DNA from 4 places in the Streptomyces sp. NPDC088817 genome. Region 2 is predicted to be linked to each of the others. Evidence: riboswitches for the same ligand, from Rfam matches in the RefSeq annotation. Region 2 holds a riboswitch; each other region holds the start of a gene.

Region 1 (7,376 bases), on a different contig from region 2:
CTCGCGGAAGTCGCCGAGCGCGACCGGCTGCCCCATCCGCGAGGGCGCGCCCACCACGAAGCCGACCTCCGCCTCGATGTCCAGCCGGACCGAGGGGCCGAACACCGGCGCGGGGTCCGTGGGCGCCTTCCGCTGGCCCGACGGGCGCACCACGTCCGTGCCGGAGACCACCACTGTGCCGGAGCGGCCGTGGTAACCGATGGGCAGGTGCTTCCAGTTGGGGGTCAGCGAGTCCTCGGCGTCCGGGCGGAAGATCTGCCCCACGTTCCGGGCGTGGTTCTCCGAGGCGTAGAAGTCGACGTAGTCCGCCACCTCGAAGGGGAGGTGCAGGGTCACCGAGGACAGCGGGTGCAGGAAGGGCGCGACGGTCTCCTGGTGCGCCGGCACCGTGACCCACGACGTCAGCGCGCGCCGCACGTCGGACCACGCGGTGCGGCCCGCGGCCAGCAGCGGGTCGAGGCTCGGCCGCGCGAGCAGGTCGGCGTAGGGCGAACCGAGCGCCCGCGCCGCCGCCCCCGCGTCGAGCACGTGGTCGCCGAGCCGGACGCCCACGGTCCTCTCCGGCGACCCGGCGCGGGAGAAGACGCCGTAGGGAAGGTTGTGCGGACCGAAGGGGTCGCCCTCGGGGACCTCGAAGGGGGGCATGGGGTGCTGCCTTCCTTTCCGAAATGCCATGTGGTCGGGCCACACGTTACGGGGGCATCCCATGTCTTGGGCAGTGTCTAAAGAGTTTGCAATGTCCGAATTGGCCTTGTGGGAGGGGGCAATTCCGGCTTAGCGTCCTCTGGGGACGCGGACGGGGTGGGTCCGCTCAATGGGGGACACGTGGGGGGACCCGTGGCCAGGAATGCCGTCAGTGTGCCTTTCCGGGCCGACCGCGAGGTGCCGGGCCTGATCGTGAAGTTCGGCGACTACCCGCTGCACCACGGCGGGGTGGGCGCGATCCGCAGCCTGGGCCGTCTGGGCGTGCCCATGTACGCGATCACTGAGGACGCCTACACACCGGCGGCCTCCTCCCGTTATCTCAAACGCGCGTTCGTCTGGCCGACCAGGGGCACGGAGAGCGCCGACCGTCTGGTGGAGGGTCTGCTGCGGATCGGCCGCCGCATCGGCCGGCCCGCCGTCCTGGTGCCCACCGACGAGGAGGCCGCGGTCCTGATCGCCGAGCACCAGGAGGTGCTCCAGGGCCCCTTTCTCTTCCCGCCCGTCGCCCCCGGCCTGCCGCGCCGCCTGGCCAGCAAGCAGGGCCTGCACGAACTGTGCGTGGAGCACGGCATCCCGAGCCCCGGGGCCGCCTTCCCGCAGTCGTACGAGGACGTCGTGGCGTTCGCCGAGAAGACCCGCTTCCCGGTGGTGGCCAAGAACCGCGAGGCGTTCGTGCGGCGCAGCAGCCCCGCGGTGAACGGCACGACGAGGATCAACAGCCGCGAGGGCCTGCTGGCCCTGGCCCGCGACTGGGGCGAGCGGCCAGGCGTGATCCTCCAGGAGTACCTGCCGCGGGAGGAGGCCGAGGACTGGATCGTGCACGCCTACTTCGACCGGAGCTCGAACCCGCTCGCGATGTTCACCGGCGTCAAGGTCCGCTCCTGGCCGCCGCACGCGGGCATGACGGCGAACGCGTACGTCGTCGACAACCCGGAACTCGCCGACCTCGCCGCCCGGTTCATCAAGCAGATCGGCTTCACCGGCATCGTCGACCTCGACCTGCGTTTCGACCGGCGCGACGGGCAGTACAAGCTCCTCGACTTCAATCCGCGCATGGGCGCGCAGTTCCGGCTCTTCGAGAGCGGCTCGGGCGTGGACGTCGTCCGCGCCATGCACCTCGACCTGACCGGGCGCCCCGTCCCGGAGGGCGAGCAGCGCACCGGACACCGGTATGTCGTGGAGAACATCGACCTGCCCGCCCTCCTCGCCTACCGCCGCAGCGGCTACACCACACCGCACGCGCCGGCGAGGGCGAGCGGCACGGAGCTGGCCTGGCTCGCGGGGGACGATCCGCTGCCGTTCGTGACGATGCTCGCGCGCTTCGTGCGGCCGGGCGCCCGGCACCTCTATCAGCTGTGGCGGACCAACCGGCGCGGCGGCACGACCGGTTGAGGAGGAACCGGTCCGAACGAGAAGCACGCTCCGGTCGAGTCGGCGGGCCGGGGCATCCGTATTCTCTGATCATGGCCGCCCTCGCATACACCCTCATCGCCACCGACCTGGACGGAACGCTGCTGCGCGGCGACGACACCGTGTCCGAACGGTCCCTCACCGCGCTCGCGAAGGCGGCGGCCGCCGGTGCCCGGCACCTCGTGGTGACCGGACGGCCGGCGCCGAGAGTAAGGGAACTGCTCGGCGTCCTCGGCACCACGGGACTCGCGGTGTGCGGTCAGGGCGCACAGCTCTACGACGCCGGCGGCGACCGTCTGCTGTGGTCGGTCACCCTGGACCGGGAGCTGGCCGAGACCGCGCTCGGCAAGATCGAGGCCGAGGTGGGGGAGGTGTACGCCGCGGTCGACCAGGACGGGGCCGACGGGGTCACGCTCATCGAGCCGGGGTACCGCATGCCGCACCCGTCGCTGCCGGCCGTACGGGTCGAACGGCGCGACGACCTGTGGCACGCGCCCATCAGCAAGGTGCTGCTGCGTCACCCGGTGCTGTCCGACGACGAGCTGGCGGCGGCGGCCCGCGGTGTGGTGGGGTCCCTCGCCACGGTCACCATGTCGGGACCCGGGACCGTGGAGCTCCAGCCGTGCGGCATCACCAAGGCGACCGGACTGGCACTCGCCGCCGAACACCTGGGCCTCGGCCGTGAGCACGCCCTCGCCTTCGGCGACATGCCCAACGACATCCCGATGTTCCAGTGGGCCGCCCGGGGGGTCGCCATGGCCAACGCCCACCCCGAGCTGAAGGCGGTGGCCGACGAGGTCACGACGTCGAACGAGGACGACGGCATCGCCGTCGTCCTCGAACGACTGTTTGTCTAGTGCCGGGGCACCGGCCGGTGTGGGCCCGCCGCGGTCCGGTCAGTAGGCGCCGTGGACGTTGTCGATGGAGCCGTACCGCTTGGCCGCGTAGTTGCAGGCGGCCGTGATGTTGGCGATCGGGTCGTAGATGTCCCAGGACGTCCCGTTCACGTGGTAGGCCCGGAAGGTCGGGTCGATGACCTGGAGCAGACCCTTGGAGGGTATGCCCTTCTTGGCGTTGGAGTCCCAGAGGTTGATGGCGCGCGGGTTGCCGGAGGACTCGCGGATGACGTTGCGGTGGATCCCGTTGTAGGAGCCCGGGATGCCCTTCTGTGCCATGACGGCCAGGGAGGCGCGGATCCAGCCGTCGAGGTTGTTCGGGTAGCCGAAGCTCGCGGCCGTGTGGACGGTGGCCGGGGTCGCCGCGGAGGCCGTCGTCGCGCCGAGCAGCGGCACGGCGAGGACGGCTGCGCCCGTGCCGGTGGCGGCGAGGGTGCGGACGAGGCGGGCGGTGCGGGAAGAGCGGCGCTGACCGTTTGCAGGCATGGGGGAATTCCTCTCCGTCGCCTGCGAGGTGAGCTGTCGGGTTCGGGCGGGGAGGTGCCCGGCCGCGCCGTGAAGGGCGCGGCTTCACCCCGAGCCGTTCCGGTGCGGCGTACGACGTAGGACGTACGAGCCCGGCCCGGCGGCTTACCTGGGTCCCCCGCTCCTGCCGTGGTTCATTCGGTCGTTGGGATTACGGGCGGCGGCAGGATTCGGCGTCCGCCCGATGGCCGGGAACGTATGCGAGAGCACATGTCCCGAACAAGTGGCGGAATCACACTCGCCCTATTTGACCTTGGTCGGGGGTGTATGTGGTACTTGATCCTTTGCGTCCGCCAAGGGTCAACTCCGTTGTCCGTAAAGGGAATGTGAAGGACTGCGAGAGGTGGTGCGAAGAGAGGGCATAGTGACCCAACTCACGGTTTGCGCACCCGAAGCGCAATTACCGCTAAAGAGAATTGAAACCCCAATAGGGGTGAATCGGACTTCGGGTGTGAGCGGGGATGGGCCATGTGGCGGACGCGTGACCGTGGTCACGTCGGGTGATGCGGCCTGGCCCGTATAGGTGGGCGATATCGGTGATCGAAACGTGACCGGATACGCTGACTTGAGTGAGGGCAGCGACCTATCGACAAACCGTGTAAATCCCACCAGACACCAGCAGACAGGAGACCCCTCGTGACCGTCGTCGGGCCATTCGGGCTGAGCGTGCGGGACCAGGCTCTCGAAGCCGATGTCCAGGCCGGATTGGCGGCTGTCGAGGAAGGGCTGCTCGAAGCCACCAAGAGCGAGGTCCCGTTCATCACGGGGGCCGCGCAGCACCTCGTCAGGGCGGGCGGGAAGCGGTTCCGGCCGCTGCTCGTGATGCTCGCGTCCCAGTTCGGTGACCCGTACGCGCCGGGGGTCGTGCCGTCGGCCGTGGTGGTGGAGCTGACCCATCTGGCCACGCTGTACCACGACGACGTGATGGACGAGGCCGCCGTGCGCCGCGGGGTGGCCAGCGCCAACACCCGCTGGGGCAACTCGGTCGCGGTCCTGACCGGCGACTTCCTGTTCGCCCGTGCCTCGCAGATCCTCGCCGACCTCGGCCCGGAGGCCGTCCGGGTACAGGCCCTGGCGTTCGAACGGCTGGTCACCGGTCAGATCCTGGAGACGGCGGGCCCGCAGGACGGCCGGGACCCGGTCGACCACTACCTGGACGTGCTGGGCGGCAAGACCGGATCGCTGGTGGCGGTGTCGTGCCGGTTCGGCGCGATGATGTCCGGCGCCGACGAGAACGTCGTGGACGTGCTGACCCAGTACGGCGAGCGGCTGGGCGTCGCCTTCCAGCTCGCGGACGACGTCCTGGACATCGCCTCCGACTCGCGCGAGTCGGGCAAGACCCCCGGCACCGATCTGCGCGAGGGCATCGCCACGCTGCCGGTGCTGCGGCTGCGCGAGCGGTCGGCCCGGCTGGGGCTGCCCGAGGACATCGCGCTGTGCGAGCTGCTGGACTCCGACCTGACCGACGACGCGCGGCTCGCGGAGGCGCTGACGGCGCTGCGCGCGCACCCGGCGCTGGAGCAGGCCCGCCGGGACGCCGTGCGCTACGCCAAGGAGGCGCGGGCCGCGCTGGCACCGCTGCGGAAGTGCGAGGCGAAGGCCGCGCTGCTGCAGATGTGCGACGCGGTGGTGCACCGGGCCGGCTGACGCCCGTCCGGTACCGCGACCTGCCCGGACATCCCGCCGGGCGGCCCCTTCCGAGCGGCGTTCTCCGGCCCACCCCTAGGGGGTGGGGGAGGCGTCGCCCTTGGTGTGTCATACCGCAGACGTACACGGAGTTGGCTCCGGGGTCTGACGCTTCCGCCCGGCCGATTTGGTCAGATGGACACCACGGAGCACACCACTCCTCACCGATCTGGGTGAGAATGGCGGCTGAGGGTGATACCCGAGTGCAGCAGGACAGCCGCCGCCGATGACGGAGGTAGGGCACACATGGCACCGAACGGATCCGAAGCCGACGACCTGCGCGCGGGGCGCCGCAAGGCCGCGCGCTACGTCGTCCCGGTCACGGTGGTGGGGGTGGCCGCGGCGACCATCGGGCTCGTCCCGGCACTCGCCGCGTCCGGCGACCCCGACCTGCCGAAGATCACCGCACAGCAACTCATAGAGAAAATCGCCAAGTCGGACGTCGAGCAGTTGTCCGGCACGGTCAAGATCAGCACCGATCTCGGTCTGCCGAACCTCGGCGGCCTGGAGAGCGGCCTGGCCTCCGGCGCCATGGGGGGCGGTGACGGTTCGTCGGCCGACCCGGCGTCAAAGCTGTCCGAGCTGGCGTCCGGTACGCACACCCTGCGCGTCGCCGCCGACGGCGAGGACCGGCAGAAGGTCTCCCTGATCGAGAGCGCCGCCGAGTACAGCCTCATCCACAACGGCAAGGACGTCTGGGGCTACGACAGCAAGTCGAACGAGGTCTTCCACGGCACGGCCGCCGACAGCGGCAAGAAGCACCGGGACGAGGTCCCCGCCACGCCCAAGGACTTCGCCGACGAGGCCCTGAAGTCGGTCGACGACACCACCTCGGTGAAGGTCGACGGCACCGCGCAGGTCGCCGGCCGCGACGCCTACCGGCTGGTCATCGAGCCGAAGCACGCCTCCGGCACCACGGTCGGCGCGATCAGCATCGCGGTGGACGCCAAGACCGGACTGCCGCTGAAGTTCACGCTCACCCCGGCCAGCGGCGGCGCCGCCGTGGTGGACGCCGGCTTCACCCGGATCGACTTCGCCAGGCCCGCCGCCTCGACCTTCGACTTCACCCCGCCCAAGGGCGCGAAGGTCACCGAGGAGAAGGACGCCGGAACCGACGGCGGGCGGAGCGCCGAGCGGAAGGCCGGCCCGGGCCGGCAGTTCCACGAGCGCGACGCGCGGGAGAAGGGCCTGGAGAAGAAGGGCCCGGAGATCATCGGCAAGGGCTGGAACTCCATCGCCGTGCTCGACACCGGCACCAAGGGCGGCATCCCGTCGTCCTCCGGCAAGGGCGAGCTGGGCGGATTCCTCGACTCGCTCGGCGACCAGGTCAGCGGCACGTTCGGCAAGGGCACGGTCTTCTCCACCCGCCTGGTCAACGCGCTGATCACGGACAACGGCAAGGTGTACGTCGGCGCGGTCACCAAGGACACGCTGGTGAAGGCGGCAAACGCCGGGAAGTGAGCACGCGCCGGACACGAGGGAACGAGGGAGCCGATGGACGAAGCGGATGTCGGCGTCATCCACACCCGCGGGCTCACCAAGCGCTACCGCGGCGGACAGCTCGCCGTCGACGGTCTCGACCTGACCGTCCCGGCGGGCAGCGTCTTCGGCTTCCTCGGCCCCAACGGCTCCGGCAAGACCACCACCATCCGCATGCTGATGGGGCTCATCGAGCCCACCTCCGGCACGGCGCGGGTACTGGGGCGCCCCATGCCCCGGTCCTCGCGCACCGTGCTCCCGCAGGTCGGCGCCCTCATCGAGGGCCCGGCCCTGTACGGCTTCCTCTCCGGCCGGGACAACCTGCTGCGCTACGACGCCGCCGACCCGACCGCCGACCCCCGCACCCGGCGCGCCCGGGTCACGACCGCCCTGGACCGGGTGGGCCTGACGGCCGCGGCGGGCAAGAAGGCCAAGGCCTACTCCCTCGGCATGAAACAGCGTCTGGGGCTCGCCGCCGCGCTGCTCCAGCCGCGCAGACTGCTCGTCCTGGACGAGCCGACCAACGGCCTCGACCCGCAGGGCATGCGCGAGATCCGCTCGCTGGTCCGGGAGTTGGCCTCCGACGGCACGACCGTCTTCCTCTCCTCCCATCTGCTCGACGAGATCGAGCAGGTGTGCACCCACGCGGCGGTCATGGCGCAGGGCCGGCTGATC
Region 2 (7,376 bases):
CACCGACGGGATGCGGAAGACCGGCAAACACTGGGTCCTCACCTCTGGCGACAGCGCCGTCACGGTTGATCTCGGCCATGGCAAGGCAACGGCCTTCACACTGCCCGGGCAACTGCTCAACGCAGGCTGACCGCCGAAAACCCGCAGAGCCGCCTCACGTGCCAAAGCCCCATCACCCATGGCGGGCTGGGACCTCGAAAAGGCCCTGCTCAGCGGCTCGTCATGCGTGAACGGTGCGTGAGCGGACGGTGCGGCACGACCCGTCACCGGATGAATGGCGCATCACTGCGCACATGCTCTGACCAGGTGGTTCCGGACACCAAAGCAGTGTCCGGAACCACCTGGCATGCCCTGGCCAGGACTTTTAATCCATTGGTTGTGGGTTCGAGTCCCACAGGGCCTACCGGCGTCCGCGCCACTGGAACCCCCGCCGACCTGGTCGGACGGGGGTTCCGTCGTTCCCGGCGCCACGGGCGGCCGGGCCAGGCGGAGACGTGCCGCGCGGTGGTGGGTCAGCCCGTGGACCTCGGGATTCGCCACGTGGTCTGAAGGGCGGCGCCCACCTGGTCGGCCAGGGTGACGGCGACCAGGCGGGCCTCCAGGGGCGGGGTGTGGCCGGGGGCCGGCCGGAGGAGGAAGCGGCCGTGGAAGTGGCCGCCCGCGAAGACGCGCAGTTCGATGTCCTGGGCGGGCATGCCGAGTCGGTCGACGTCCCATGTTCTGCGCCCGACGGTGAGGGAGCCGTCGGTTTCCAGGCGGGGGGCGTGGCCGAGCAGGGTGCCGTACTCGAAGCGGCAGCCGCGCAGGTGGAGCAGGCCGACGAGTTGTGCGCGCACGCACTCCACCACCGCGTCGGGCGAGGTCGCCTCCCGGGCCAGCTGGGCCGCGTGGTGGATCTGGGCCAGATAGTCGGAGTCGGTGATGGTGACGACCTCCAGGCGCCGGGCGCGGGCCGCCAGTTGGGAGACGGCCAGGGCGACGGCGAGCAGCACCACGGCGGTGGTGATGTCGGTGGCGCTCGCGATCGTGAGCCGCTGGTAGGGGACGGTGAAGAAGAAGTCGAACCAGACGGCCGCGGACACGGCTGCGACGACACCGGCCACCCGGTGTCCGAGGGCCGCCGTCGCGACGACGACCACGACGAGGACGAGGGCGACGACGGTGCCGGCCAGGCCGGCGCGGAAGGGCAGCAGCACCGCGCTGACCGCGAGCGGTGCCACCAGGGCGACGACGATCGCGGTGGGCCCTCTGACGAGGTGGTCGAACATCGTGGCACCTCCTGCCTGCCTCTTCCGGTGTAGCAGGACACGCGCGACTCCGGACGACCTTTAACACCTCTCTTGCGTCGTATGGGGCGCTTTGCGGGAGATCCTGCCTCTTGGGTGGCGAAGGCGACGTGAGGGCGGGTGAAGTCGTGGGCACGAGTGCCGAGGACGCGGGGCGGCGCCGCCTTGCCGGGCGGATCGCGCTGAGACGGCAGGAGCGGGACCGGCTGACGGTGCCGCAGGGGCTGGCCGCGCTGTCCCTGGACGCGCTCGCCTCGGTGGCCTACGGGCCGGAGGCGATCGTGGTGGTGCTGGCGGCGGCCGGCAGCCGGGGACTGGGGTTCACGCTGCCGGTCACGCTGGCGATCGTGGTGCTGCTGGCGGCTCTGACGTTCTCCTACCGGCAGGTGATCGCCGCGTTCCCCAACGGGGGCGGCGCGTACGCGGTCGCGGGACGCCATCTGGGCCGGCGGGTCAGTCTGGTCGCCGCCGCCTCGCTGATCATCGACTACGTGCTGAACGTCGCCGTGTCGGTCTCCGCCGGCGTGGCCGCGCTCACCTCCGCCTTCCCCGTCCTGTACGGCGACCGGGTGCTGCTGTGCGTGATCGTGCTGGGGCTGATCACGGCGGTCAACCTCTACGGGGTCGCCGAGTCCGCCAAGGTGCTGATCGCTCCCACCGTGGTGTTCGTCGTGGCGATCGCCGCTGTCGTCGTGGCCGGGCTGGTGCGGCGGACACCGGCGGTCCCGCCCGTCCATCCGACGGCCTCGGCCGTCTCCGCGGTCGGAGTCCTGCTGCTGTTGCGGGCGTTCGCCTCGGGCTGCTCGGCGCTCACCGGCGTGGAGGCCATCGCGAACGCCGTCCCCACCTTCCGCACCCCGAGGGCCCGGCGGGCGCAGCGCACCGAGGTCGCGCTCGGGGCGCTGCTCGGCGCCATGCTCATCGGGCTGTCGCTGCTCATCGGCAAGTTCCACGTCGCACCGAGCCGCACCAAGACCGTCCTGGCACAGCTCACCGAGGCGTCCCTGGGCCACAACGCGGGCTTCTACGTGGTGCAGTTCGCCACCATGACGCTGCTCGCGCTGGCGGCCAACACCTCCTTCGGCGGCATGCCCGTCCTGACCTCCCTGCTGGCACGCGACAACCATCTGCCGCACGTCTTCGGACTGCGGGCCGACCGGCAGGTCTACCGGTACGGCGTCGTCGTGCTCGCCGCGACCGCCCTGGTCCTGCTGGTCGTGTCCGAGGGCGACACCCAGAAACTGGTGCCGGTCTTCGCCATCGGCGTGTTCATCGGATTCACCCTCTCCCAGGCCGGCATGGTCCGGCACTGGCACCTGGACCGGGGTCCCGGATGGCGGTGGCGCGCGACCGTCAACGGCCTCGGGGCACTGCTGACCTTCGCGGCGCTGGTCATCGAACTGGTGTCGAAGTTCGGCGAGGGCGGCTGGCTGGTCTTCGCCGCGGTCACCGTCCTGGTGGCCGCGTTCGAGTCGGTGCACCGCACCTACCAGCGCATCGGCGCGGCCCTGCACCTCGGCGAGGTCCCCGCACGGCCCGCGCCGCGCCACTCGGTCGTCGTCGTTCCCGTCGGCGCCGTCAACCTGCTCACCAGCGAGGCCATCAGCGCCGCGTTGTCACTGAGCGACGAGGTCCGCGCCGTCACCGTCGTGCATCCCGAGGACCGCGCCGCCCCCTCCGCCGACGAGGTCCACGCCGCCTGGAACGCCTGGCAGCCCGGTGTCCCCCTCACCGTGCTGCACAGCCGCACCCGGTCCCTGACCCGGCCCGTCGTCGACCATGTGCGCGCGCTGGCCGCCCAGGAGCGGCAGTGCCGGATCGTCGTCCTCATCCCGGAGACACATCTGCCCAGGCCCTGGCTGCGGCTGCTGCAGAACCAGCGCGGCGCGGTCCTCGACCGCGCCCTGCGCCGCCACACCGACGCCGTCATCTGCCGGCTGCGGTTCCGCATCAGCCTCGATCACTGACCCGCACCGACCGATGGGCGGCCCGCCCGCCCCGGGTACGCTCCCGGCACGGTGGTGCCACGTCCGCGGTCGGCGGCGTCGGTCACACTGGAGGCGAGCCCGTCGCCGAGAGAGAGGGCGTCGATGCCCCACCCGTACGTCCTGCTGTCCGCCGCCGTCTCGCTCGACGGCTACCTGGACGACACCGGCCCCGAACGCCTGCTGCTCTCCAGCCCCGCCGACTTCGACCGCGTCGACGAGGTGCGGGCGTCGGCCGACGCGATCCTCATCGGCGCCGGCACCCTGCGGGCCGACAACCCGCGGCTGCTGGTCAACTCGCCCGAGCGGCGGGCCGCCCGCCGCGCCGCCGGAAGGCCGGAGTACCCGCTGAAGGTCGCGGTCAGCGCCTCCGGCGAGCTGGACCCCGGGGCGCCCTTCTGGCACACCGGCGGCGAGAAGGTCCTCTACACGACCGACGAGGGCGCGCTGCGGCTGCGGCGCACGGGCCTGGCCGCCGACGTCGTGCCGCTGGGCGCCGAACTCGACTGGGCCCGACTGCTCGAGCACCTGCACGACGTACGCGGGGTGCGCCGGCTCATGGTCGAGGGCGGCGGGACCGTCCACACCCAGCTGCTGCGGCAGCAACTCGCGGACGAGGTGCAGCTCGTGCTCGCCCCGCTGTTCGTGGGGGACCCCGACGCGCCCCGGCTGTTCGGGCCCGGGACCTACCAGGGCGGCCGGCTGCGGCTGGTGGAGACGCGGACCATCGAGGACGTCGTCCTCGTGCGCTACGAGCCCACCGCCCCCGGCACCGCCGGCCGCGCCGCTCCCGCGGACCGGCACTGGCTCCGGATCGCCTGCGAACTGGCGGCCCAGTGCCCGCCGTCCCGGACCGCGTTCAGCGTGGGCGCCGTGGTGGTCGCCGCCGACGGGACCGAACTCGCCCGCGGTTACTCGCGGGAGGGGGACGACCCGGTCGTGCACGCGGAGGAGGCGGCGCTGGCCAAGGTCGACCCGGCGGATCCGCGGCTGCCGGACGCCACGGTGTACAGCAGCCTGGAGCCGTGCGCCCGCCGCGCCTCCCGGCCGCGTCCGTGCGCCCGGCTGATTCTGGACGCCGGGGTGCGGCGGGTGGTGACGGCGTGGCGGGAGCCGGACACGTTCGTCGAGGGCGCCGACGGAACCGGGGTGCTGGCGGCCGGCGGCGCGGTCGTCGTCGTGGTGCCGGAGTTCGAGGAGAGGGCCACGGAACCCAACCGGCATCTGCTCGGCTGAGGGGTTGGTGCGAGCGGCGTTCCGGATGACATATACTGGTGACACAACGACGCGGGGTGGAGCAGCTCGGTAGCTCGCTGGGCTCATAACCCAGAGGTCGCAGGTTCAAATCCTGTCCCCGCTACTGAAGACTCAGGGCCGGAATTCGATTCATGGATTCCGGCCCTGAGTGTTTTCACGGATCCACGGGCGCTCGTCTCAAGTCCTCCGGAAAGTGCGGTCGACTCGCCCGAGTTTCGGTGCTCATGGACCGTAAGGTCGGGCCGGAAGGTTGAGTGATCAAGCCGAACGGCTTGGAATCAGGGGCTCGCGTCTATTAACGTTCGATAACGCAGCACGGTCGTCCCAGCCGTCACAAGAGGCGGCTCCGTGCGCGCACGCCGAATCCCGCAAGGGAACCGGGGAACCACCTACTTTGGGGTGAATCGAGCGTAACTTCCGTGTCAGCACGGCTTGTTTACGCGCGTAGGAGACCTTCCCGCTCCGAACCCGTCAGCTAACCCGGTAGGCGAGACGGAAGGAAAGGAGTGCGCCTTCGTGGCGTCCAACCCGCCTGCCCCGGAAGCCCCGTTCGCGTCGAGCCGCCAGCACGGCGAGACCTTCGGCTACGACAGCCGAAGCGCCGATGAGGGCCCCTGGGAGGAGTGGAACCCGAGCGCGGAGTCCCTCCGTCCCGTGCGCGGCCGGCACCGCGTCGCCAAGCAGCGCGGCGGCGGGCTCGCCCGCAGCTCCACCGTTCTCGGTGTCGGCGTCATCGCCGCCGTCGGCGCGGGCGGCATGGCCAGTGCCAACAGCGCCAAGCCGCCGGTGTCCATCTCGTTGCCCGACCTGCCCTCCGTGGGCTCCCTGTTCGACGACAACTCCGACGCCGCCCCCGAGGGCTCGGCCACCGCGCTCAGCGGTATCGGCGTGACCGCCGCCGAGACCCAGCAGGAGGGCACCTCGGACGCCGGCGAGGTGCTGCGCAACCGGATCATGGCGCAGGCCGAGCAGCAGCAGGTGCAGATCGAGGCCAAGGCCCAGGCGGACGCCCAGGCCGCCGCCGCCAAGAAGGCCGCCGCCGATGCCGCCAAGGCGCGGGAGACGGCCGAGGCCGAGGCCGCCGCCAAGAAGAAGAAGGCGGAGGAGGAGGCCGCGCAGAAGGCCGAGGAGGCGCGGCTGGCCGAGCTGGCCAAGCAGTACACGCTGCCGACCTCCTCGTACACGCTCACCTCCACCTTCGGCCAGGCCGGCTCCATGTGGTCCTCCGGCTACCACACGGGCCTCGACTTCGCCGCGCCCACGGGCACCCTGCTCAAGGCGATCCACACCGGCACCGTCACCGAGGCCGGCTGGGCCGGCGCCTACGGCTACCGCACGATCCTCACCCTCGACGACGGCACCGAGCTCTGGTACTGCCACCAGTCGTCGATCAGCGTCAGCGTCGGCCAGCAGGTCAGCACGGGCGACGTGATCGGCCGCGTGGGCGCCACCGGCAACGTCACCGGGCCCCACCTCCACCTGGAGGTCCACCCGGGCGGCCAGTCCACCGGGATCGACCCGATGGCGTGGCTGCGCGACAGGGGCCTCACCCCCTGACGGACACGGACCGGTCCCACCGCCGACGAGGCCGTGCCAGCACCCCGACCACCTGGGGCTGAGCGCCGCCAACATCAAGGCCGCGGCCGACGCCTCCCTCAGGCGCCTGGGCACGGACCACATCGACCTGTACTACACGCACTTCGACAAGCCGGAAGTCCCCGTCGAGGAGATCATCGGCGCGCTCGACGAACTGGTCGGGGCGGGCAAGGTGCGGCACATCGGCGCCTCCAACATCTCGCCCGAGCGCCTCCGGGCCTCCCTGGACTTCTCCGAGCGCGAGGGCCTCGCCCGGTACGTGGCGCTCCAGCCGCACTACAACCTGGTCTCGCGCGACACCTACGAAGACGGTCTGCGGAGCGTCGCCGAACGGTCGGGCCTGGCCGTCGTCCCCTACTTCGCGCTCGCCTCCGGGTTCCTGACCGGCAAGTACCGGCCCGGTACGACGGTGGACAGCGCGCGGGCGCAGGGCGCGGCCAAGCACCTGGAGACCGCGGACGAACTCGGGAAGCTGACGCGGGCGTCGGCGTGACCCCCGTCCCCGGGAGTACCTACGACGGGGTCCGGTAAGGGTTGTACGAGGGATACGGCACCGCCGGGCCATAGGGGTGGGGCGTCGCCGAGCCGTACGCCGGACCGTAGGGATACGGCGTCGCCGGTCCGTACGATCCGTACCCGAGCGACTGCGCGTGCACCCCGTGCATCCCGTAGACCCCGTGCACCGCGTACCCCGGCCAGGGGGGCGCGGCTGTGGGCGTCGTCATCCTGGCCGCGTGGTCCAGCGCGGGCTGCGCCACCTCCCGCCTGCGCCACAGCTCGTGCAGCAGTTCCCGCTCCCGTACGGCAAAGTCGGCACCGGCCCGCCCAAGGCGCCCGCGGTGCCGGAGGAACGCCAGCGAGGTCGCGTACGCCTCGTACCGGGCGACCGTCCGCGCCGCCTGCCTGCCGAGGTGGCGCCGGGCGTGGTCGCGGGCCAGTCGGCGCGCCCGCATGGAGGCCAGGGCGAACGGTTCGGCCGGGGTGAGCCATCCCGCGGCCGTGTACGCGGGCAGTTCCTCGCGCACGGTCCTCAGCTCGCGCTGCCGGGTCCACACGACCAGCCAGGTCAGCAGCCCGAAGGCGGGCACCATGATGGCGGCGTAGACCGCGAAGAAGCCGTACTCGCCGAAGGTCGCCGAGCCGTTCCACAGGGCGTGCATGCCCATCGCGAGCAGCAGTCCGGCCGGGGGCGGCAGCAGGCGCCGCAGCCGGCGGCGGTCCGAGGACATCGCGGCGATGCCGAAGCCGATGC
Region 3 (7,376 bases), on a different contig from region 2:
CGCGGGGACGCCGAAGTCCTCGACGAGGACCACGCCGCCCACGGCCCAGTACCCGTAGTGGCTGAGCAGCGGTGCCAGGTGCTCCAGCGGACCCGGAAGCGGAGGGGCCATGCCCACACCGTACGACGCCGGACGAACGCTCACCGGCAGGCACGGCAACGCGCCACCGCGCTCGTGTCGGACGGCGGCCCCGCAGACCCGCCGGTGCTGGTGCCCGGTCAGAAATCGGCGCTCCCGGCGTCGGCCACCTCCCGCATGTGCACGCCGTCGGCGCCGGGAGGTCCGCCGAGCGTCTCGAGGGTGATGTTGGTCCGTACGAGGGCCAGGTCCGTGTCGCGGGGGAGGGTGACCCCCATCCAGGTCTGGGAGAAGAGCGCGTGCAGCAGGGACAGGCCCTGTTCCCGCTCGGTCGCTCCGGCCGCGGGGGCGGCCAGGACCAGCAGTTCGGCGGGGCCCTCCAGGCGCTCGATCCGGAAGGCGACCTCCACGGCACCTCCGGAGGGGTGCCGCAACCGGGTCCGGCCGACGGCCGGGTACCCGTGCGCCGCGGAGGCGCAGGACCGCGGCCCGTCGGGGGCGTCGGCGAGCAGGTCCCCGATGGGGTGTCCCAGCAGGTTGGCCGCCGCGCGGGACCAGCGCACGACGGTCCCGGCTTCGTCGAGCACGGCGGCCGCCACGGCGCCGAGGGCAAGGGCGCCGGCGGGGTCGGACCCGTTCATCTCGCTCCTCGCCGGCGGCCCGAGCCGCCCGGCAGGCTCGGCGCCATTACGGGCGATCGGGGACAGCCCGCGCCCGCGCTACCGCGGTGGCTGCCGGCGGTGGGTCGTGGCCACGTCCCGGCTGGTGGCCAGGTGCTTCATGACCAGTTCCTCGACCCTCGGCACATCCCGGTCCGCGATCGCCTCGTAGAGCGCCTCGTGCTCCTTCGCGACGGTCATCAGGTCGTCGTGCTGAGCCAGCAGCCAGCGCATACGGCTGCGGAGCGTGGTGCCCAGCTCGTTCAGCAGCTCGTTGGCGGCCATCGCCGTCACGGTCTCGTGGAAGTCGGCCGCGGCGCGCCGGGCCTTGACGGCGTCGCCCCGGCGTGCCGCTTCGAGCTCGGCGTCGAGATCCGTTCGCAGCTTCTCCAGGCCGGCGCGGTTGCGCCGCTGGGCCGCGAGCCGGAACGTCAGCGTCTCCAGGGCGGTGCGGACCTCGTCGAGGTCGGAGATGTCGGTCGAGGTGAACTCGCGTACGACGGCCCAGGTGCGCGGGCGCGGCGTGACCAGTCCCTCCGCCACCAGTGCCTTCAGCGCCTCCCGGATCGGGAGCCTGCTCACGCCGAGTTCCGCGGCGAGTTCCCGTTCGACGAGCTTGCTGCCGGGCCGGCGGTCGCCGTCGAGGATCTGGTCGCGCAACTGCCGTGTGACGCGTTCGGACTCGGACTCATAACCCTCGGACCCTGCCATGGGCCACATTCTCGCAGGTCCGTACCACCCGTCCGCCGCATACCGGCGCGTCCGTCCGGCACCGGACCGGCGGGACAGCATGACCGCGGCCGCGGGCGGTTACAGATGACTACTGACGCACGTGGACCAAATCCGGGATCCTGCCCTTTACCTGGCACAACACCGGTCCGAGGCCGAGCTGGTCGGAGTGAGGGGCAAGCCGTGTTCTACTACCTGCTCAAATACGTTCTGCTGGGACCGCTGCTCAGGCTGGTCTTCCGGCCTCGTATCGAAGGGCTGGAGCACGTGCCGGCCTCGGGGGCGGCCATCGTCGCGGGCAACCATCTCTCCTTCTCGGACCACTTCCTGATGCCCGCGATCCTCAAACGGCGGATCACCTTCCTGGCCAAGGCCGAGTACTTCACGGGTCCCGGCATCAAGGGCAGGCTCACCGCGGCCTTCTTCCGCAGCGCGGGCCAGATCCCGGTCGACCGGTCCGGCAAGGAGGCCGGGCAGGCCGCGATCCGGGAGGGGCTCGGGGTGCTGCGCAAGGACGAGCTGCTCGGTATCTACCCGGAGGGCACCCGGTCGCACGACGGCCGCCTGTACAAGGGCAAGGTCGGCGTCGCGGTCATGGCGCTCAAGGCAGGCGTGCCGGTCGTGCCGTGCGCGATGATCGGCACCTTCGAGGCCCAGCCGCCCGGGAAGACCCTCCCTCGCCCGCACCCGATCGTGATCCGCTTCGGCAAGCCGCTGGACTTCTCCCGCTACGCGGGCATGGAGAAAGAGAAGGCGATCCTGCGCGCCGCCACCGACGAGATCATGTACGCCATCCTGACGCTGTCCGAGCAGGAGTACGTCGACCAGTACGCGGCCGTGGCCAAGGCGGAGCAGTCCGAGGGGAAGGGCGACAGGCGCAGGTTCCCGCGGGCACCGCTCGGTTGACGCCGCCGGGCACGCCCGAGACGCGCAAGGGGCGGCCGGGTGTCCCGGCCGCCCCTCGTCACCTGATGCCGATAATGCCGATCGCTACGCCTTCGGCGTGGCGTGCGGCGCGCAGGTCACGTCCGCCGAGTCGGTCTTCCCGGTGAGCAGGTAGGTGTCCACCCGCTCGTTGATGCACGGGTTGGCCAGGCCGGTGACTCCGTGGGAGCCCGCGTCCTTCTCCGTGATCAGACGGGAGCCCTTGAACCGCTTGTGCAGCTCGACGGCGCCCGCGTACGGCGTGGCGGCGTCCCGCGTGGACTGCACGATGAGCACCTCGGGCAGCCCCTTGCCGGTCTTGACGTCCACCGGGTTCTGCTGCTTGACCGGCCACGTGGCGCACGGCAGGTTCATCCACGCGTTGGCCCACGTCATGAACGGGGCGGTCTTGTGCAGCCGCGTGTTGTCCCGGTCCCACGTCTTCCAGTTGGTGGGCCACTTGGCGTCGGTGCACTCCACCGCGGTGTAGACGGCGTTGCCGTTCTCCGAGGAGATGTTGCCCGCGATGTCGGACAGGTCCGGGGCGGCCGCGTCGACCAGCGCCTGGGTGTCACCGGCGACGTACTTGCTGAACACCCTCGCCACCGGCGCCCACGACGAGTCGTAGTACGGCGCGCTCTGGAAGAAGGAGATCAGCTCGTTCGGGCCGACGACCCCGCCGATGGGGCTCTTCTTGGCGGTGGCGCGCAGCTTCAGCCACTGCTGCTGGACGGCGTCGCGGGTGGCGCCCAGGTGGTAGGTGGCGTCGTTCGCGGCGACCCAGTCCTGCCAGTCCTTCCAGCGGCCCTCGAAGGCGACGTCCTGGTTCAGGTTGGCCTGGTACCAGACGTTCTCGCGGGCCGGGTTGACGACGCTGTCGACGACCATCCGGCGCACGTGGCCCGGGAACATCGTGCCGTAGACGGCGCCGAGGTAGGTGCCGTAGGAGACGCCGAGGAAGTTGAGCTTCTGCTCGCCGAGCGCGGCGCGGATGACGTCCAGGTCGCGGACGGTGTTCGGCGTGGTCATCTGCTGGAGCATGCCGCGGCCGGTGCGCTGGAGGCAGCCCTGCGCGTACTCGCGGGCCAGCTTGCGCTGGATGCTCTTGTCGGCCTCGGAGTCCGGCACCGGGTCGAGCTTGGAGCCCTCGGCGAACTTCTGCGGGTCCGCGCAGGAGATAGGCGCCGAGTGGCCGACACCGCGCGGGTCGAAGCCGACGAAGTCGTAGGCCTTCGCCACGTTGGCCCAGATGGCGTTCTTGTTGGTGACCCGGGTCGGGAAGCGCAGGCCCGAACCGCCGGGGCCACCCGGGTTGTAGACGAGGGCGCCCTGGCGCTCCTCCTTGGAGCCGGTGTTGCCGATGCGGTCGACGGCCAGCTTGATCTGCTTGCCGTAGGGGTCGGCGTAGTCGATCGGCACCGAGACGTAACCGCACTGGATGGGCTTGGCCAGCCCCCAGTCGGCGGGGCAGTCCTGCCAGTCGATGCCGGCCTTCGCGGCACGCTCGGCGGCGATCGCCGCGCCGCGGGACTCGCGGTCCTGGCCCTGGCCGTTGTTCGCGCCCGCCGCGGGCGTCGCCACCGCGCCGGCTATCAGGGTCGCCGTGACCAGCGCACCGGCCGAACCGAGCGCCAGCACCCGGTTCCTGGGTCTCATGTCCCTCAAGGGGGACCTCCCCGTACGTCGTTGCGAATTGGGTACGGGGATCTTTGCGGCTGTGAGGTCCCTGAGAACAGGGGTCGTTGACCTTCTTTGCCAATCCGATAAGCGGCGCGGCGTGTCCCGCTGAGCGGAGCCCGGCGGCCGGCCCGCGCGGCAGGCACGGGCGGCCTGGAGCGACACCCGGCACCGTAAGCGCCAGAAGTCATGAATTATGGGGTGGTTGACCGGATCGTCCCCAATTGCCGACTCACGCGCTCCGCACCGGACCGAACCGGAGGCGACACCCACCCTGCCCTGCGCGCCGCCGGCGCCGGACGGCGAGCCGCGCACCATCCGCCTCACCACGCCGCCAAACTGCGGAAGTTGACGTCATCCACCACCAGGGGCGCGGCGGGCGCAGAAGGCGGCGCGCCACGACACGCGGCACGGAATGTCCCCGAATGACCGCCCGCCTTTCGGTGTAGGTTCAGCTCCCCTTCCGGGACCGCCACAGTTGCGCAACACGCCTCCCCGAACGGCGGAACAAGGCCTTCCGGTGCTGGTCCGGGGGTCGTCGGGTGAGGGGGCATCCGTTCGATCGCGAGGGTGTCCACCCGAACGGGCGCGTGGTGAGTAACAACACAAACACTCGCTTCCATTGGGATTTTCGGACATCCGTGGGTGAAGATCCCTGTCTGACGACAAGCCCCCGCCACAACGGCGGGGCGGTCCGGGCGGACGCCGAGTCCTGCCGCCGCCCGGATGACCGGTCGACAGGAGTGGATCGGCAGGAGTGGAGGACCCAAGCACGACGGGTCGCCGGAACGGTCACACCATGGCCGGCCCGAGCAGCCCTTGGGGTGAAGCCGCGGCAACGCGGCCGGGCAACTTCGCCAGCCCGAATCCGACAGGTCATCCTTCACAGGCGGCTGACGAAGGGTTGCGCATGACTGCGCTCAATCGTGTCCCGTCGCTGATGGCCCGGGCCGGCACGGCCTCGGCACTGACCCTGGCCGCCGTGGGCGGCTCGATCGTGGTGCCGGGCGTGGCCTCCGAGGCCTCGGCCGTGACGATGGGGACCAAGGCGCTGCAGATCGCCGCGTCCAAGAAGGGGGCGCCCTACCAGTGGGGTGCCACGGGGCCGCGGAGGTTCGACTGCTCCGGCCTCACGCTGTACTCGTTCAAGAGGGCGGGCAAGAGTCTGCCCCGCACGGCCGAGCAGCAGTACAACAGGAGCCGGCACATCTCGGCGGGCAGCCGCCGGGCCGGGGACCTGGTGTTCTTCCACTCGGGCTCGTACGTGTACCACGTCGGCATCTACGCCGGCTCGGGCAAGATCTGGCACGCCCCGAAGACCGGGGACGTGGTGAAGCTGCAGAAGATCTGGACGAAGAGCGTCTGGTACGGCCGGATCAGCTGACCCGGCCGCCGTGCGGGGCGGTGGCGGCGCCGCGGCGTCGTCACCGCACCTTCCTACGGTTCCTGGCCCGCGGCCGTCACGGGTCGGGCGGGAGCCGTCCACGGAAGTTCGATGCAGACCGTCTTGCCGCCCTCCCGGGTCGGCCGCACGGTCAGACTGCCGCCGCACTCGGCGGTGAGCCACCGGATGATCACCATGCCCCGGCCGTTGTCCTGCTGGACGGCGGCCGGCAGTCGTTTCGGGAACCGGGGGTGGCTGTCGGTGACCCCGATGCACAGCCGTTCGTCACGCACGAGGACGAGGTCCACCGTGAAGGTGGGTGACTGCCCCAGAGTGTGCTGTACGGCGTTGGTGGTGAGTTCCGAGACGATGAGCCGCACCGTCTCGGCGGTGTCCGTGGCCGGCGGAAGGCCCCACTCCGCGAGCGTGCCGGCCACATAGGCGCGGGCCACGCAGACCGAGGCGGGATCGCTCGGCAGAGTGACGGATGCTTCCAGATGGTCTGCCATGGCGACGTCGTCCCTTTCCCACGGGGCCGGAGTCCGACACTGAGCGGATGGTTCGAGTACGGTCCCGCACTGGTGCTTCGCCGTCAGACTGCCATCAGTGCTCCGCTCTCGGTGGCGATCCACCGGGATATGCATATATCTGTCGCTCGATGCGGTGAACTCTGCGACGGAAGACCGTATGTGAAGCGGGTCGCGTGGAGCGTTCAGAGGGAGCGAGGGAGTCATCCATGCAACACGGTCCCGCGGTGCGCCGCCGGAAGCTGGGCGCCGAACTGCGCGCGCTGCGCACCGGCGCGGGCCTCACCAGCGGTGAGGCGGCCCGCCTGGTCGGCTGGCACCAGTCGAAGGTCAGCCGCATCGAAACCGGCACCAGTGGGGTGAAACCGGCCGATGTGCGCTCGCTCCTGGACGCCTACGCGGTCCACGACTCCCAGCTCCGCGAGCTGCTCCTGGTCCTCGCGGGACTGGACGACGGCGACGGCCGGCACCACTGGTGGCACGCCTACCGCGGCGTGCTGCCGCCGACCTACCGGGACTTCATCAGCCTGGAGTCGCAGGCGAGCGGGATGCGCACCCTGGAGACCTCGGTCGTCCCCGGGCTGCTGCAGACGCCCGAGTACGCCCGCGCGGTCACCCGGGCCGCCGTGGACGGGCTCGACGAGGACCGGCTGGACGCGCTGGTGGAGGTGCGGCTGGCCCGCCAGGACGTGCTGCGGGCGCGACCGCCGCTGGAGCTGGACGCGGTGCTGGACGAGGCGGTGCTGCGCCGCGAGGTGGGCGGCCCCGAGATCATGCGGCGGCAGCTGGAGCGGCTGACGGAGGCGGCCCGGCTGCCCCAGGTACGGCTCCAGGTGCTGCCGTTCGCCGCCGGCGCGCACATCGGCGTCACCGGGCCTTTCGTAATCTTCTCGTTTTCGAACACCTCTGATCTGAACGTGGTGGTTCTCGACCACCTGACGAGTAGCTTCCATCTCGAGCGGAAAGAAGACCTAGAGGCCTACACGGAGGCCTTCGACACCCTGCGGATCCACGCCCTCTCGCCCGAGGACTCGTTGGACTTCATCGCCGGGATACGCCAGGACACTGACGGCGCACCACCGCGTACCGCCTGAGGAGGCACCATGTCCGCTCTGCCTCGGCACGTATCTTCCAGCACCGATCTGCACAACGTGCGCTGGCTGCGCAGCAGCTGGAGCACGGGAGCCAACAACTGCGTCGAGACGGCCCGGCCCGCCGCGGGACCGTGGTCCGGACTGCTCGCCGTGCGCGACTCCAAGGCCCCGGCCGGCCCGGCGCTGCTCTTCTCCCCCGCGAGCTGGGCCCGCTTCACGGCCGCGGCTCACCTCGTCTGACGCACCATCCGGTCACATCCGCCCACGGTGACGCGCGGCCGTGTCACGCCGACTCATGGCCGCG
Region 4 (7,376 bases), on a different contig from region 2:
CCAGGTCCTGCGGACCTCGGGTGGAGACGTAGCGACCGCACATGGGGCCAGGGTGCCACGGTGGCACGGCGGGGAGCGGGAGCGCCTCACGCCCGCCGGTGGGGTCAGCGCTCGGGGGCCGGCAGGGTCATCTCGAAGCGGCAGCCGCCCGGGATGTTGCGTACGGCGGCCCGGCCCTGGTGCGCCTCGACGATGCCGCGGACGATGGCCAGGCCCAGGCCGGCTCCCGCGGGCGGTGTGCGGGAGTGGGTGCCGCGCCAGCCGGTGTCGAAGACGCGCGCGAGGTCCGCCTCGGGGATGCCGCCGCAGCCGTCCGTGACGGACAGGACGACACCGCCGGGGGCGCGTGCGGCGGCGACCGCGACCGTGCCGTCGGCGGGGGTGCGGCGGATCGCGTTGACCAGCAGGTTGCCCAGTACGCGGTTCATCTCCTCGGCGTCCACCTCGACCGGCACCGGCTCGACGTGGCCGGCCACGAGACGGACGCCGAGTTCCTTCGCCAGCGGATCCGCCCCGGCGAGCGCGTCGCCGACCAGGTCGTACACGGAGATCCGGGAGCGGGTGAGGGCGAGGGAGCCGGCGTGGATGCGGGACAGCTCGAACAGGTCGCCCACCATGGCGTCGAGGTGCTCCACCTCGGTGCGGATCTGCCGCAGGTAGCGGTCCGGGTCGGCGGCCACCCCGTCCTCCAGCGCCTCGGACATGGCCCGCAGTCCGGCGAGCGGGGTGCGCAGGTCGTGGGAGATCCAGGCGACGAGTTCCCGGCGGGAGGACTCCAGGGCGCGCTCCCGCTCCCTGGACTCGGCGAGCCGGGCGCTGGTGGCCGCCAACTCGCGGCTCAGATACTCCAATTCGGCGGTCGCCGGGCCGTGGGGCGCGGCGAAGTCGCCGCCGTCGCCGAGCGCGCGGGCCGCGCGGGCGAGCTCGCGGCTGCGGGCCACGACCCAGCGGCCCAGGAGCAGCGCGGTGGCCAGGGACACCACCGCCGCCATCGCCACCACGGTGGTGACGACGGACAGGTCGTGCGGGGACAGGAACATCGCCTGGGCCACGGCCAGGGTGCCGGCCAGCATCGCGCCCACCGCCACGGCGGCGACCACGGCGAGCGAGGCCGTCAGCGAGCGCCGCCGGATCAGCCGCAGCGCGCCCGCCCCGGCCAGTCCGGCCACGGCGGCGCCGAGGAAGGCGTACAGGGCGATGAACAGGGGCTCGCGCACCGTCAACTCCCCTCGTGTCCGGTGGGGTCGAAGCGGTAGCCGACACCCCACACGGTCTGGATGAGGCGGGGCCGGGCCGGGTCGTCCTCGACCTTGCCGCGCAGCCGCCGGACGTGGACGGTGACCGTGGACAGGTCGCCGAAGTCCCAGCCCCACACCTCCCGCATCAGGTCCTCGCGGCCGAACACCCTGCCGGGGTGGCGCAGGAAGAAGGCAAGCAGGTCGAACTCGCGGAGGGTGAGCGCGAGTTCGGTACCGTTCCTGGTGGCGCGGCGGCCTGCCGGGTCCAGGGCGAGTCCGGCGGCTGCGAGCGGTGGCGGCGCGGTCGCGGGGCGGGTGCGCCGCAGCACCGACTCCACCCGCAGGACGAGTTCGCGGGAGCTGAACGGCTTGGTGACGTAGTCGTCGGCGCCGACCTCCAGACCCAGGATGCGGTCCTCCTCGTCGCCGCGGGCCGTGAGCATGATGACCGGCACCGGGCCCCGCCCGCGTATCCGGCGGCACACCTCCAGGCCGTCCATGCCGGGCAGCATCAGGTCGAGCACGACCAGGTCCGGCCAGTGGGCGGCGGCCCGGGCGAGCGCGGCCGGACCGTCCGCGGCGCGGTCGACGACGTGGCCCGCGCGGTCCAGGTAGCCGGAGACGATCTCGGCGACCGTGGTGTCGTCCTCGACGACCAGCACCCGCGCCGCCTCCGGCCGCCGCCCGCCGGACCCGGCGTCCCTGGATTCGTACGACTCCTGCATGCCTCCAGCCTGACACCGCGCCTGCGTGCGCGCCGCCCTCCAGGGGGCACTCCCCGGCCTTCGGCGTCCGGACGTGAGGCAGCTCACGGGAAGGTCACGAATACGTATCGGACATTCCGCACTTCAATCTTCACACCGGGTACACATGTTCGCTAAGTTGACGATCAGGCCGCACGATTGCCTCCGGCGAGTCGCGTCGGATCGTGCGACCTCCGCCGAGTCCGGTACGCACCCGCAGCGGCCGGAGCCGGGGAACCGACCAACCTCGGGGTGAAGCGGCCCAACTGTCCCTCGGGACAAGGGCCGCGGGGCACGCCTTCCACAGAACGTCCGCCCGATGCCGAGAGCTGAACCGGTAGGCGGCCCATGGGAGGGGTGCGTCCTTCTTGACGCCGGAACGACCGAGCGAGGACAGGCCGAGCCGCGCCGAGGTCCAGCAGCGGATCAGCAGCCTCTACGACCGGGCGGAGAACGCCACGGGGAACTTCAACGCCACGCGGGCGATGAACAACATCGCTCGTACGCGACGGGGTTCGGCCGACTGGGGCCGTTCCGGGGGCTCCGATCCGGCGGTGGACCGGGTGACCCGGAAGTGGTTCGACGCGGGGCGCGCCCAGTTGGGGCCGATCGCACCGGCGGTTCTGCCGCCGGACCGTATGCCGAAACCGGCCGACTCCCCCGCCGCGGCGCGGGGCGGGCGTCCGGCGGATGCCCGCGAGGGGCTCGCCCTCGAAGCGGGCCGGGCACCTCGGCCGGAGCTGCCCGCCGGCCCGGCGGCCCCGGCCCCCGAACTGCCGGCCGCGGCCCGGACCACCCCGGAGCTGCCCGCCGCCGCCTCACCCGTACCGGAACTGACCGCCCGCCCCATGCAACCACCCACCGGCACCATGGGCGCGGCCGTACAGCCGGCCACCGGCACCATGGGGGCACTCTCCAACCGCTCCATGCAGCCGCCCCCCACAGGCACCATGAACGCGCTCCCGAACACAACCACCGGCACCATGGAGGCCCCGACCACCGGCACCGTGGGAGTGCTCCCCCACCGCACCATGCAGCCGCCGTCGACCGGCAGCCTGGGCACGCTCCCGAACGCAACCGGCGGCGCGCCCGCCACCGGCACCATGGGGGTGCTGCCCAATGCCCTCATGCAGCCGCCCACCGGCGCCATGGGCGCGCTTCCCGACGGCGTCATGCAGCCGGCGACCGGCACCATGGGGGTGCTCCCCAACCCCACCATGCAGGCACCCCCCACCGGCAGCCTGAGCGCGCTCCCGAACATGACCACCGGCGCGCCCGCCACCGGCGTCGTGGAAGCCGCGACGACCGGCGCCATGGCCGTACTCCCCCACCGCACCATGCAGCCACCGCCCACCGGGACCATGGGGGTGCTTCAGGACGGAACCACGGGGGTGCTCCCGCCAACAGCCATGGAAGCGCCGTCGACCGGCACCATGGGGGTGCTGCCGAACCGCTCCATGCAGGCACCGCCCACCGGCGGCGCGCCCGCCACCGGCACCATGGGGGTGCTCCCCAACCCCACCATGCAGCCGCCCCCCACCGGGGGCCTGGGCGCGCCCCCCACAGGGGCCATGGAAGCCCCGACCACCGGTGCCATGACCGTGCTCCCCGACCGCGCCATGCAGCCGCCACCGGGCGGAGCCATGCAGGCCCCTCTCGCCGGCGCCCTGCAGGCGGCGCCCTCCGTCGGCAGCCTGGGCGCGTTCTCCGGTGGGGCCGTGGAGGCTGGGAGCCAGGATGTGGGGGCGCCGCCCGCCGGGCCCGTCGCGCCGTTCGCGAACGAGGGCGGGGCAGGGCGGCGTCGGCAGGCCGTCGGGGTGCGGCGGGCCCCCAAGGAGCGGATGCGGAACAAGCTCGCCCAGGCCGGCGAGATGCTGGCCCGGCACGCCGCGCGGCAGAGCACGCCGCCGCCCGCCGCGCCCGCGCCTCAGCCGGAGGCGGCGCAGTGGCAGCAGCACGCCACCGGACTCTTCGACACGACCCCGCCGCTGGACGGCAACTCGCTCTTCGACGCCAGCCAGGCGGGGGTCCCTGGCTCCGCGGGCGTTCCTGGAGCGGCGGGCGGGGCGGGAGCCGCCCCCGGCCCCGCCGTAGCCGAGAGCCCGGCCTCCGCCTATGAGCGGAAGGCCGCCAAGGCACTGGCCTTCGCCCGCGCGCAGATCGGCAAGCCCTGCGTGTGGGGAGCCACCGGTCCGGGCTCCTACGACTGCTCGAGCCTGACCCAGGCCGCCTGGCGGGCCTCGGACGTGGCCCTGCCCCGTACCACCCATGAACAGGCCGGCTCCGGCGCGGCGATCGAGCTCGCCGCACTGCAGCCGGGGGATCTGATCTTCTTCTACGGCGAGGTCAGCCACGTGGGCCTGTACACGGGCAACGGCACCATGATCCACGCCCCGAGTCCGGGTGCATCGATACAGGAGGAGTCGATCTTCTTCGCGGGCCCGCAGGCCATCCACAGCGCGATACGGCCGGCCTGAGCCGTCACGGGCGGGGAGGTCCGGGTGACCGCCACGGCCTCACCCGGACCTCCCCGCCCGGCGTTCACACGTCCTTGCGGCCCACCCCGGCGTACACCCAGAACTGGGACGGGTCCTCCGGGACCTCCTCCTCCCGGTCCGGGCGCCACAGCGGGACGTAGACCAGCCCCGGCTGCGCCAGGTCGAAGCCGTGGAAGAGGGACTCGATCTCGTCGTGGGAGCGTGCCGTGACCGGCGAGGTCGCCCGGTCCCGGTACAGCTGCCCGACCGCCGCCGCCGTGTCCGGGCGGTCCTCGTCCGTGGCGTGGGTCAGGGCCAGCCAGCTGCCCGCGGGCAGCGCGTCCCGGAAGGCGGCCACGATCCCGCCGGGGTCCTCCTGCGGGGTGACGAAGTGCAGGATCGTGATCATCAGGACGGCGACGGGCTCGTCGAAGTCGATGAGCTTGCGCACCTGCGGCGCGGAGAGTATCCCCGCGGGATCACGGATGTCGGCGGCCACGATCGCCGCATCCGGGTTGTCGGCGAGCAGGGCCTCGCTGTGCGCGACCGCGACCGGGTCGTTGTCGACGTACACCACCTTGGCGCCGGGACTGGCGGCCTGGGCGACCTCGTGCACATTGCCCTGGGTGGGGATCCCGGAGCCGAGGTCGATGAACTGGCGCACCCCGGCGTCCACCAGGAACCGCACGGCACGGCCGAGGAAGGCACGGTTGGCGCGGGCCAGGGTGCGCACCTGGGGATCGATCGCCGTGAAGGCGGCCACCGCCTCCCGGTCTATGGCGAAGTTGTGCTCGCCGCCCAGCATGGCGTCGTACATCCGGGCCACGCTGGCCTTGCCCGGATCGACGCCCCGGGGCAGCCCGTCTCCGTCCCGCATTCGCCAACTCCCCTACTCTTAAATGACCTTGACTGTGCATCATATAGTTGCCAGCGGCATACCACGCCGTACCGCCCGACCGGTCCGACCGGCCCGTCCGTCCCCGCCCCCACCGGACCTCCGGCCCACCGGCCCCACCCGGAAGGCACACGATCCTGCGGAACACAGAACGCGGCCACCCCGATGACCCACCCCCCACAGCGCCGCTCCGCCGCCGTTCGCACTTCTCCCCCGCGGCCGACGCCATCGGCTCGGAGCTGGACCTGCACCTGACCGGCCGTCATGTCGTGCACGGGCTCGCGCCGAGTTTCTGCGACGCGGCCTCGGTGTACCTGCTCCAGCGCTGGCTGCTGGAGGAGAACTCGCGCACGGCGGCCGACCCGCCACAGATCGAGGCGCGCCGGCTCGCCCTGCGCATAGGGTCGGACAGCTCGGAGGACTGGGAGCATCTGCTGCCGGTCGGGGAGGTGCTGGTCTTCCCCCGCCACACGCCGTACGCGCGTGCCGTGGCGACCGGGCAGACCCAGTTGCTCGACGGCGTCGACCGGCACACCTTCGAGCGGCTGCGCGGCACCGACCCGGACGACGCGGGCGTGGACGCCCTGCTGCACAGCGCAGGGTTCCTCATCGTCCCGCTGCGGCTGCGCGGCGCCGCGGTCGGTTTCATCGCCTGCACGCGCGGTCCTGGCAAGGAGCCGTTCACGCGCGGCGAGGCGGTGGCGGTGGAGTCGCTCGGCGCCCGGGCCTGTGTCGCCCTCGACAACGCGCGCCGCTACGAACGCGAGCGCCGCACGGCGCTGGCCATCCGCCACAGTCTGCTCCCGGAGACCGGACAGGCCTTCGAGAGCTGCCGGGTCGCGCACGGCTACCGGCCGGCCGGGCAGGACAACGTCATCGGCGGCGACTGGTACGACGTGCTGCCCCGAGGGGACGGGCGGCTGGCCATGATCGTGGGCGACGCCATGGGGCACGGACCGGAGTCCGCCGTGGCCATGATCCAGCTGCGGACCGCCGTCCGCGCCCTCGCGGCGCTCGACATCCCGCCGGCCGAGCTGATGGACCGGCTGGACGCCGTCGCCGGCACCACGCCCGGCGCCTCCTTCGCCACCTGCATCTACGCGGAGTGGGACGCGGAACTGCACACCTGCACGTTCGTCGGCGCCGGCCATCCGCCGCCCCTGATCCGCGGTCCCGGCCGCCCGGCGGCGCCGGTGACCCTCGCCTCCGCCGGACTCCCCCTGGGACTGGCCACGGGCCCCTACGAGCCGACCGTGCTGCACCTGTCCGAACCGACCCTGCTGCTGCTCTACAGCGACGGTCTGGTGGAGTCCCGTACCCATGACATCGACCAGGGCATCGCCCGCCTCGCCCGCGCCCTGGACGCCGGGGCCGACGACATACCGGACGCCGGCCACCCGGACGCGCTGCCGTCGCTGTGCCGGCGGCTGCTGGCCGGCTCCGGTCACGACGGCGCCGACGACGTGACGGACGACCGGACGCTGCTGCTCGCCGAGCTGACCCCCGGGAAGAACTGACGGGGGCCGGAGGGTGCACTGGGCTGCTTGTCGCATGAGCGGAGGCGGCCGTTCGAGCGATGTCCTCACCTGATGTGGTGAGGGAGTGCGGCATGAGGCGTACGCGGGCCGTGTGAGCGCCGTTTGCTCCGGCATGGAGAGCACTTCTGGGGCCGTGCCGCGCTCGCTCGGCCACCTCACCGCGGAACGGCCCTACGCGGAACTGACCAGCGGACTTTCGGATCCGTCACCGGTCCACTCACCGCCCCGCGCCTCGGACCCGGCGCCACCGCGCGTCGGCGAGCTGCGCGCGCCCGAACCGCCGCCGGTCCAGTGGGCGTCCTTCGCGGACGCCGGCCCGCCGGCCCCGGCCGTGGCGTCCGCCGGGCGGGAAACCGGTACGCCGTTGCTCCGGCCCTGGGGCGTCGGCTCCGGGGAGAGGCCGCCGGAAGCGGCGGCGCGAGTGGTTCCCGCGGTTCCGGCGGTGCCCGTGCCACGTGGGCTGCCGGGTCTGTGAGTCCGGGCGG

What was found. Region 2 has a riboswitch for cyclic di-AMP ahead of ACIP4X_RS27385 (M23 family metallopeptidase). Riboswitches for the same ligand answer to the same signal wherever they lie in the genome.
Region 1: linked by a shared signal. The riboswitch ahead of ACIP4X_RS10165 (transglycosylase SLT domain-containing protein) and the one ahead of ACIP4X_RS27385 (M23 family metallopeptidase) in region 2 are both predicted to bind cyclic di-AMP.
Region 3: linked by a shared signal. The riboswitch ahead of ACIP4X_RS13820 (C40 family peptidase) and the one ahead of ACIP4X_RS27385 (M23 family metallopeptidase) in region 2 are both predicted to bind cyclic di-AMP.
Region 4: linked by a shared signal. The riboswitch ahead of ACIP4X_RS19390 (NlpC/P60 family protein) and the one ahead of ACIP4X_RS27385 (M23 family metallopeptidase) in region 2 are both predicted to bind cyclic di-AMP.

What each region holds. Positions count from the first base shown of each region.
Region 1 is NZ_JBIVJN010000004.1:346,133-353,508, reverse strand. Features, by position in the region: gene fahA (fumarylacetoacetase) at 1-645, opposite strand, end outside; gene ACIP4X_RS10175 (ATP-grasp domain-containing protein) at 859-2,097, shown strand; gene ACIP4X_RS10170 (HAD family hydrolase) at 2,169-2,972, shown strand; gene ACIP4X_RS10165 (transglycosylase SLT domain-containing protein) at 3,012-3,497, opposite strand; cyclic di-AMP (ydaO/yuaA leader) riboswitch at 3,503-3,690, opposite strand; gene ACIP4X_RS10160 (polyprenyl synthetase family protein) at 4,173-5,183, shown strand; gene ACIP4X_RS10155 (DUF2092 domain-containing protein) at 5,469-6,683, shown strand; gene ACIP4X_RS10150 (ABC transporter ATP-binding protein) at 6,717-7,376, shown strand, end outside.
Region 2 is NZ_JBIVJN010000016.1:203,102-210,477, forward strand. Features, by position in the region: gene ACIP4X_RS27360 (hypothetical protein) at 1-130, shown strand, start outside; gene ACIP4X_RS27365 (DUF4118 domain-containing protein) at 513-1,268, opposite strand; gene ACIP4X_RS27370 (amino acid permease) at 1,463-3,253, shown strand; gene ACIP4X_RS27375 (dihydrofolate reductase family protein) at 3,377-4,507, shown strand; tRNA gene ACIP4X_RS27380 (tRNA-Met) at 4,558-4,631, shown strand; cyclic di-AMP (ydaO/yuaA leader) riboswitch at 4,876-5,033, shown strand; gene ACIP4X_RS27385 (M23 family metallopeptidase) at 5,045-6,085, shown strand; partial or broken gene ACIP4X_RS27390 (aldo/keto reductase) at 6,111-6,578, shown strand; gene ACIP4X_RS27395 (PrsW family glutamic-type intramembrane protease) at 6,637-7,376, opposite strand, start outside.
Region 3 is NZ_JBIVJN010000006.1:267,967-275,342, forward strand. Features, by position in the region: gene ACIP4X_RS13795 (DedA family protein) at 1-111, opposite strand, end outside; gene ACIP4X_RS13800 (hypothetical protein) at 219-719, opposite strand; gene ACIP4X_RS13805 (GntR family transcriptional regulator) at 798-1,448, opposite strand; gene ACIP4X_RS13810 (1-acyl-sn-glycerol-3-phosphate acyltransferase) at 1,650-2,372, shown strand; gene ACIP4X_RS13815 (alpha/beta fold hydrolase) at 2,457-4,046, opposite strand; cyclic di-AMP (ydaO/yuaA leader) riboswitch at 4,761-4,974, shown strand; gene ACIP4X_RS13820 (C40 family peptidase) at 4,978-5,451, shown strand; gene ACIP4X_RS13825 (ATP-binding protein) at 5,505-5,960, opposite strand; gene ACIP4X_RS13830 (helix-turn-helix transcriptional regulator) at 6,188-7,072, shown strand; gene ACIP4X_RS13835 (DUF397 domain-containing protein) at 7,082-7,312, shown strand; gene ACIP4X_RS13840 (8-amino-7-oxononanoate synthase) at 7,366-7,376, opposite strand, start outside.
Region 4 is NZ_JBIVJN010000009.1:248,458-255,833, forward strand. Features, by position in the region: gene ACIP4X_RS19375 (SOS response-associated peptidase) at 1-43, opposite strand, end outside; gene ACIP4X_RS19380 (sensor histidine kinase) at 105-1,217, opposite strand; gene ACIP4X_RS19385 (response regulator transcription factor) at 1,220-1,963, opposite strand; cyclic di-AMP (ydaO/yuaA leader) riboswitch at 2,167-2,341, shown strand; gene ACIP4X_RS19390 (NlpC/P60 family protein) at 2,350-4,458, shown strand; gene ACIP4X_RS19395 (SAM-dependent methyltransferase) at 4,523-5,335, opposite strand; gene ACIP4X_RS19400 (PP2C family protein-serine/threonine phosphatase) at 5,623-6,870, shown strand.